2 regions of the Streptomyces noursei ATCC 11455 genome follow, and region 1 is predicted to be linked to the other one. Evidence: riboswitches for the same ligand, from Rfam matches in the RefSeq annotation. Region 1 holds a riboswitch; the other holds the start of a gene.

Region 1 (4,352 bases):
CCCGCCGCCGAGGAAGCCGATGCCGGAGACGACGTAGGAGGCGACCCGGGTGGGGCTGCCGGAGTCGCCGACGGCGGTGCTGTAGAGGACGAAGAGGGTGGCGCCGGCGGCGACCAGGGCGTTGGTGCGCAGCCCCGCCATCCGGGCGCGCCACTGGCGCTCGACCCCGATGAGTGCTCCGCAGGCCACACCGGTGGCGAGCCGGACCAGGAAGTCGACGATGGTCAGGGTGTGCACGGAGCACCTCCTCGGGGACGGGGAACGACGGGAAGGGGCCGGCGGTGGACCGGCGGTGGGCCCGCCACGGGCCGCTGTCGGGCCGGTGGCGGGTCGGGGACCTCAGTGGCCGAGGGCGACCTGGACGATCTTGACGACGACCAGGACCATCGCGAGCAGCAGGTACGTCCGCAGGGCGGCCAGGCCGACCTTGTGGCCGGTGGAGAGGACCGGCCGGGTCAGCGTCTCCAGGGGCGGCATCCGCCAGTCGTCCCGGCCGGTGCGGTCCACCGGCCGGCCGCCGCGCGCCCAGCCCTTGCGGCGCCGCCGCACCTCCGCGTACCCCAGCGCCAGGACGCCGGCCCCGCCGCAGCCGGCCATGATGCCGAGGATGGTGCCCGGGCCGAGGTCCGGGAAGAGGACGGCGGCGGTGAGGATCACCGACAGGGTGACCAGGACACCGACGACGGCGGCCGTGAAGGCGTTGGTCCGGCGGCCGTTGACCCAGGGGCCGAGCACCGCCCGGTCGTTGCACAGGAGCAGCAGGAAGACCGAGGCGGAGGGCAGCAGCACCCCGGCCAGGGTCTGCACACCCTCGGTGAGCAGCCCCAGCGGCGAGCCGGGAATCAGCACGATCGCGGCGGCCGCGGCGACCAGGCCCGCGTAGACGCCGTAGAACCCCTTGGCGCCGCCGACGCCGCGGTGCAGGGAGTGCCGGATGCCGAAGACGTCGCCGATGGCGTAGGCGGTGGACAGGGACACCGCGAACGCGCCGATGATCGAGGCGTCCAGCAGGGCCACGGCGAACAGCACCCCGGCGAGCTTGCCGGCGTGGGCGGCCAGGCCGTGCGCGATGCCGGCGGTGTCGGTGAAGGCGCCGGCGCCCGAGGTGCCCGCGAAGGCGGCGGCTGCGCAGCCCATCAGGGCGGCGGCCCCGAGCACCACGATGGCGATGCCGATCCACAGGTCGGCCTTCTCGTATCCCATGTAGCGCGGGGTGATGCGCTTGTCGATGACGTAGGACTGCTGGAAGAACAGCTGCCAGGGGGCGACGGTGGTGCCGACGATGCCGATGATGAGCAGCATCACGGCCGACAACTGGCCCGGCCCGCCGGGGAGGTGCGGGACGACGAAGTCATGGGCCATCTGGCCGGTGGACGGGTGGACCATGAAGTAGAGCGGGACGAGCAGCAGCGAGGCCGCGCACAGCGCGATGGCGATCCGCTCGAACCGGCGGAACGACCCGGTGAAGGCGGAGGCGATGATCACGGCGGCGGCCAGCAGCACCGCGCCGACCTTGGGCAGTCCCAGGTAGCCGGCGGCGAGGGTGATGCCGATGAACTCCGTCACCAGCGTCAGCGCGTTGAGCAGGAACAGGTCGATGACCGAGAACGCGCCCCAGAACTTCCCGAACCGCTCCAGGATGAGCCGGGCGTGCCCCACGCCGGTGACGGCGCCCAGGCGCAGCACCATCTCCTGGTTGACGTAGAGCACCGGGACGAGCAGGAGCAGGGTCCACAGCAGGTGGGTGCCGTAGTTCTGGCCCGCCTGGCCATAGGTGGTGAAGGCGCCGGCGTCGTTGTCGCCGACCATCACGATCAGGCCGGGGCCGACGATGGCCAGCAGGGTCTTGAGCTTGGCGGACAGGCCCCGGCGCGGGGCGGTGTCGTCGTGCCGGATGGTGCCGAGCGCGCCGCGGATGTCACCGGTGTGCGCGTCGTCGAGCACCGCGGTGGGGTGCGGAGCCGGAGCCGGGGCCGTGGCCGCGGCCGTGGAACGGATCGTGGTGTCGGTCATGGCAACCTCCCAAGTCCCCCGAGCGGGGGGAGGTGTTGGGGGCGCGGGGCAGTCATCTCCCCTGCGCGGGCGCGCAGCACGGCGACCCGTGCCGGCGGTGGGCCGTACGGGGGCGTGGGGCGGCGGGGAGGCCGCGCAGGGGAGGTGACTACCGCGTGCCGGAAGTGAGCGAGGGCAGACGGAAGGGGGGCCGATGATGGCCCGGACTACTGCATTCCATGTCTCTCGCCTCCTTCCGGTCGGGGCGCGTCGGGCGCGCCGTCGTCGATCCGGCAAGGAGCGGACCAGTCGCCGTCGACCGGTTCACCCCTACTCGTCAGAGCTTTGGCACGTCACGGCGTAGCCCCGAGTGCGGGCAGCCACTTGGGGTCACCCCTTGGGCCGGGGAGACCTGTCCTGATCCGGAGCGTCTCTCGACGGGTGGGATCAGTGGCCTGTGTCCGTGACGACGCCTCACCGAACGAGGTGCTCGCTTCGTCAAACCTCTAGGAGTCTAGACCCTGCCCACGAGGTACTTGCGCAAGGGTGCAAGTTCTTGACCGACTCTTAACCCCGCGGCGGATCCGTCCCGGAGTCCGGGACGGGCTGCTGGACACCGCTGCGACCTCGGGTGAGCATGAGGCGCATGTCCGAGAACCCCGAGCCCGGCAAGGCGGGCGAAGCCGGTACCGAAGCCGAACGGCTGGACCGCATCGAGGCGCTGCTGGCGCCTGCCGTCGCGGGGGTGGAGGAGGCCGGACGGCGGCTGCGGCCGGCCTGGCGGCGGGTCACCCGCGGTGAGCCCCGCTGGCCCTCGACGCTCGCGGTGCTGGTGGCGGTGGCGCTCCAGTGGCGGCTGCCGGAGCGGCTGGCGATCCATCCGGAGTGGCTGCTGCCGGGGCTGGAGACCGCGCTGGTGCTGGTGCTGGTGGCGGCCGACCCGTACCGCATCGAGCGGGTCTCCCGGCTCTACCGGTGGGCGGGGCTGGCGCTGATCGCGATGATCAGCGCGGCCAACGGGTGGTCCGCGGTCCATCTGGTGATCGGCCTGGTGCGCGGCACGGAGGGTCAGGACGCCGGGGAACTGCTGGCGACCGGCGGTGCCATCTGGGCCACCAACGTCATCGTCTTCGCGCTCTGGTACTGGGAGTGGGACCGCGGCGGCCCGGTCGCCCGGGTCCATGCCGTGCGCCGCTACCCCGACTTCCTCTTCCCGCAGATGGCGACGCCGGAGATGGCCCCGGAGCACTGGGAGCCGCAGTTCGCCGACTACCTGTACCTGTCCTTCACCAACGCCACCGCCTTCAGTCCGACCGACGTGATGCCGCTGACCCGGTGGGCGAAGCTGCTGATGCTGCTCCAGTCGGCGGTCTCGCTGCTGACGGTGGTGCTGGTGGTGGCCCGTGCGGTCAACATCCTCAAGTAGTCGGCTGCCGGGCCCGGTTGGGATGTCCTACGGTGGGCACCCTGAGGTGTAGAGCGGGCCTTTCGAGGGTATGGCGGCATCGTGACGGGACGGTGAGACGGGTCTGAGAACTTCATGAATACTTGCTCAATTGTGCAATCATTTGGCCAAGGCTTGACCGGTTGACCCGTAACCAATCGCTCACAAGGCTCTGACCTGCACTTTTGTCGCTTCGGGGCGGCGGTGCCGAAAACAATCTCCGGTCGGAGTCAATTCTTTCTCACGCCGCGGTCAGGTGTCGGGGCCGCTTTCCCGCTGCTGCCTGGCCGAGCGCGCTTCGGCTGCTTTCACAACACGTTCGAATGGTGGATCTGTGGGTCCTCTGCGAGAACCCGTGCCTGGTCAGCGGCATCTCTAGTGGCGAATGTCCGAGGGTTTCCACCCACCGGCACCGACACAACAGAGGCATAACGATGTCGTCGCCCCTTCTCGAATCGTCCTTCGAGCCGTCAGAGCCACTGCCCGCACGGGCCGTTTACCGCACCGCCGGCACCCCGGCCCCGCGGACCCTGCTCGACGTGCTCGACGCCACCGCAGCCGCACACCCCCAGGCGATCGCCCTGGACACGGGCGCCGAGGTGATCACCTACCGCGACCTGTGCAGCGAGACCGAACGTCGTGCACGGCAGCTCAGGGACCTCGGAATCGGTCCCGGCGACCGGGTCGGAGTCCGCGTGCCCTCCGGAACCGCCGAGCTGTACCTCTCGATCCTCGCCGTCCTGCGCAGCGGAGCGGCGTACGTACCGGTCGATGCCGACGACCCCGACGAGCGGGCCGCCACCGTCTTCCGGGAGGCCGCCGTCTGCGCCGTCCTCGGTCCGGCCGCCCAGCCGCCCGCCCTGGCCCGGCCCGCCGGGGCGCCACGTCCCCCGGGCCTCCAGGACGACGCCTGGAT
Region 2 (4,352 bases), 7.7 Mb from region 1:
GCCTCTCGACGGAGTTGAGCAGCAGGTTGGTGGGGAAGGACATCGTGGCTTCTCCTTTGTGCCAAGGGCGCTGGGTCGACGGGGTCAGGACGTCCGGCGCCAGACTGCTTCGACGCGGCGCCGGCCGTCGGGGCCGGTGACCGTGCGCCAGTGGGCGCGCAGGTGGTGTCGACGCCGGGCGCCGGTATCCGTCGAGGGGGCCGTCCCCTCAGCGGAGAGGGCCTGCAGGACGGTGTTGCCGACGGCGCCGTCGGCGATCCGCCGGGAGGCTCGGGCCAGCAGGGCGAACGCGGCTGTGAGGGCCGCGCGGCGCTCGGGGCGGCGGACGGCGAGGGTGGTGAGGACGGACATGGGTACACCTCCGTGAGGCCACGCGTGCTGAAGCCGTGAGCACGGCCGGGCAGCGGTGAAGGGGTGTGGTCGGGGATGCCGCGGGCCGGTGCGGCGGCCGGCCCGCAGGGTGCCCCGGGCGGCGGCGGTGAGGTGACCGCCGCCCGGGACGTCAGTGGGCGACGGCGAGCTGCACGATGCGGACGATCACGAGGATCATGGCGGCCAGCAGGTAGGTGCGCAGGGCGGTCAGGCCGATCTTGCGACCGGTGGAGAGGACGGGCGCGGGCAGCTCGCGCAACGGCGGCATCCGCCAGGAGCCCTTGCCGGTGCGGTCGATGGGTCCGGACAGGGCCCAGCCCTTGTGGCGGCGTCGGGTCTCGGCGTAGCCGAGGGCGAGGATGCCGGCGACACCGCAGACGGCCATGATGTCGAGGATCGTCGTCGAGCTGATGTCCGGGAAGAGGACCGCGGCGGTCAGGATGATGGACAGCGTCACCAGGACGGCCACGACGATCGAGGTGAAGACGTTCATGGCCCGCCCGTTGACCCAGGGCCCGAGGACGGCTTTGTCGTTGCAGAGCAGCAGCAGGAAGACGGAGGCGGACGGGAGCAGTACGCCGGCGAGGGTCTGGACGCCTTCGGTGAGCAGGCCCAGCGGCGAACCGGGGATGATCACGATGACCGCCGCGGCGAGGACGAGGCCGGCGAAGACCGCGTAGAACCCCTTGGCGCCCTTGATGCCGCGGTGCAGCGAGTGCTTCAGCCCCAGAACGTCCCCGATCGCGTAGGCCGTCGACAGCGAGACGGCGGAGGCGCCGATGATCGAGGCGTCGAGCAGGGCGATGGCGAACAGCACCCCGGCGAGCTTGCCCGCGTGCTTCTCCAGCCCGGCTGCCACGGCTCCGGCGTCGGTGAAGTTGCCGGCCTCGCCGTGGCCGGCGAACGCCGCGGCGCAGAACCCCATCATGGCGGCGGCGCCGATGACGACGATGACGATGCCGATCCACAGGTCGGCCTTCTCGTAGCGCATGAAGCGCGGGGTGATGCGCTTGTCGATGACGTAGGACTGCTGGAAGAACAGCTGCCAGGGCGCGACGGTGGTACCGACGATGGCGATGATCAGCAGCATGACGTCGGACAGTTGAGAGTGCGCCGGCATGCCGGGGACGACGAAGTCGTGCGCCATCCGCCCGGCCGAGGGGTGCACGAGGAAGAAGATCGGGACGAGCAGCAGCGACCCGGCGCACAGCAGGATCGCGGTGCGCTCGAAGCGGCGGAAGGAGCCCGTCGAAGCCGCGACCACCACGATCGCGGCGGCCAGCAGCACGCTGGGCACTTTCGGCAGGCCCAGGTAGCCGACGGCCAGGGTGATGCCGATGAACTCCGTGACGATGGTCAGGGCGTTGAGCAGGAACAGGTCGATGACGGAGAAGGCTCCCCAGAACTTGCCGAACCGCTCCAGGATGAGCCGGGCGTGGCCGACGCCGGTGACGGAACCGAGCCGCAGCACCATCTCCTGGTTCACGTACAGCACGGGGACGAGCAGCAGCAGCGTCCACAGCAGGCTCGTGCCGTAGTTCTGCCCGGCCTGGGTGTAAGTGCCGAAGGCGCCCGCGTCGTTGTCGCCGACCATGACGATCAGGCCGGGTCCGACGATCGCGAGCAGCGTCTTGAGTTTGGCGGACAGTCCCGTTCGCGGGGCGTTGTCGTCCAGCTTGATGGTGCCGAGCGCGCCGCGGATGTCGCCGACGTGGGCGTCGTCGAGCACGGCGGGGCGGGGTGCCGGAACGGGTGGGGTGGTGGTGCTGGTGGTGGTCAGGTCGGTCATGGCAGCCTCCCGGTCCCCCGTCCGGGGGAGGATTGGGGCACGCAGCAGTGATCCCCCCTGCGAGCGGGCAGCACGAGAACCCGAGGCGGCGTGGTGCCGCACGGGTGACGTACGAGTCTGTGATGCGCGGACGCGCAGGGGAGGTGGTTACCGCGTACCGGAGGTCAACGAGGACAGGTGGGTACGGGGCCGACTGTGGCCCGGACTACTGCAATGATCATCCATGTCTCTCGCCTCCTCCCGGCTGGGGCGCCCGAGCGCCGTGACGGACCGGCAAGGAGCGGACCGGGCCGCATGCGGCCGGCTCACCCCAACTCGTCAGAGCTTTGGCACTCCACGGCGTAACCCCCTTGGCGGGGTAGCCACTTGGGGTCACCCCTTAGGCCGGGGAGACCTGTCCTGACCCTGGGCGTCTCTCGACGTCGTGGGGTCAGTGGCCTGTGTCCGTGAAGACGCCTCACCGAACGAGGTGCCTTTCGTAAACCTCTACGAGTGTGCCCTCTACTTGCATATCGACGCAACTACTTGGCGCAGCCTTGACCGGGTCCCGGAGGCCGCACCCACGTCCACGCCCGCGTCCGACCCGACCCTCCGGCTCATCGCACGGAACCCTCCAGGGCGTCGCGCCGGACGACTTGGCGGAGGCGGGGCGGGGGCGCGGACGAGCGACGGCGGGCAGCTGCGCCACAACGGAAACCCCGCAACCGCCCCTTCCATATTTGCACATTGATGCAATAACGGGCACACTTCTCGCGTCCAGGCCCCTCCCTCACGGACGGGCCCCAGGGCCCCAGGGCCCGAGCAGCCGGCGCCGAAGGGAGGCAGCCATGGGCGACGACCCACCCAGTCCGCGCTGCCTCGCCGGCAACCGCTGACGCCCCATCACGCCCAGGACCGCCCCGCCTTCCGACCCTCGCCCGGTGCCGCCCGGCGGCAGCGCCGCGCCGGCCTCGCGCGACGTGGCGCGGGCGTTGCGCGCCCGCCTGGCCCGTCCCCCTACCGGGGCTCATTTCCCTCACTCGCGCCGCCGGCGTGCCCGCCCGGGGCACGCCGTGCGAGAGCATCGATGTCCACCGTGCGGTCGGAGGTTGCTGTCATGTCGTCGTTTCGGACCAGTCCGGCCGTCTCGCGGAAGTCGCTGCCGTCGCGGCTGGCAGGCCGGATGTCCCGTATGACCTGGGTCGACATCGCGGTGGCGGCCGCGGTGCTGGTCCTGCTGTACATGACCGTACGGGTGGGCCAGGGCACCACCGTCCGCTTCTCCACCAGCCAGTCCGCCAAGATCGACACCGACCCCTGGCAGCTGCCCTACTACGCCGCGCGCAGTCTGCTGCGGATGTTCATCGCGCTCACCCTCTCCACCGTCTTCACCTTCGTCTACGCCCTGGCAGCCGCCCGTAGCAGGCGCCTGGAACGGATCCTGATCCCGGCTCTGGACATCCTCCAGTCCGTGCCGGTGCTCGGCTTCCTCACCGTGGCGGTGGCCGGATTCGTCGCCCTGTTCCCCGGCTCGATGCTGGGTCTGGAGTGTGCGTCGATCTTCGCGATCTTCACCTCGCAGGCATGGAACATGACCTTCGGGTTCTACCACTCGCTGACCTCGCTCCCCCGCGAACTGGACGAGCTCTCCCGCTCGTTCCGCTTCACGCGGTGGATGCGCTTCTGGAAGGTCGAGCTGCCGGCCGGGGCCATCGGGCTGGTGTGGAACGGGATGATGAGCTTCGGCGGCGGCTGGTTCTTCCTCGTCGCCTCCGAGGCCATCAGCGTCGGCAACAAGAACTTCGCGCTCCCCGGCATCGGCTCCTACGCGGGCGCGGCCATCATCGACGGCGACCTCGGCAAGGTCGGCTGGGCCATCTTGGCCATGACCGTGATGGTCGTCGGGGTCAACTTCTTCTTCTGGCGACCGCTGACCGCCTGGATCGAGAAGTTCAAGTACGAGCAGTCCGAGGCCAGCGAGATCCAGCGCAGCGTCGTCCTGGACTTCCTGCGCCGCTCGCACTGGCCCCACCTGCTCGGACGCCTGCTGCGCCCGCTCGGGCGCGGCCTGGCCCGGGCGGGGCGGATCTTCGGCGTCGACGACCGGCCCCTGACCGTCTCCCCGCGTCACCGGCGTGCCGGCGACATCGCGTTCGCCGTCGTCGCGGGCGGCCTGATCCTGTGGGGGCTGGCCGACCTCCTGGGCTATCTC

The links. Region 1 has a riboswitch for magnesium ahead of SNOUR_RS06320 (NRAMP family divalent metal transporter). Riboswitches for the same ligand answer to the same signal wherever they lie in the genome.
Region 2: it holds a riboswitch for magnesium, as region 1 does, so the genes downstream of both, SNOUR_RS39575 (NRAMP family divalent metal transporter) here and SNOUR_RS06320 (NRAMP family divalent metal transporter) in region 1, are expected to answer to the same signal.

The regions. Positions count from the first base shown of each region.
Region 1 covers NZ_CP011533.1:1,510,084-1,514,435, reverse strand. The annotation lists gene SNOUR_RS06325 (MgtC/SapB family protein) at 1-237, opposite strand, end outside; gene SNOUR_RS06320 (NRAMP family divalent metal transporter) at 340-2,013, opposite strand; M-box (ykoK) riboswitch at 2,314-2,485, opposite strand; gene SNOUR_RS06315 (DUF1345 domain-containing protein) at 2,639-3,418, shown strand; gene pls (epsilon-poly-L-lysine synthase Pls) at 3,871-4,352, shown strand, end outside.
Region 2 covers NZ_CP011533.1:9,204,893-9,209,244, reverse strand. The annotation lists gene SNOUR_RS39585 (winged helix-turn-helix domain-containing protein) at 1-43, opposite strand, end outside; gene SNOUR_RS39580 (hypothetical protein) at 85-351, opposite strand; gene SNOUR_RS39575 (NRAMP family divalent metal transporter) at 503-2,161, opposite strand; M-box (ykoK) riboswitch at 2,464-2,637, opposite strand; gene SNOUR_RS39570 (ABC transporter permease) at 3,258-4,352, shown strand, end outside.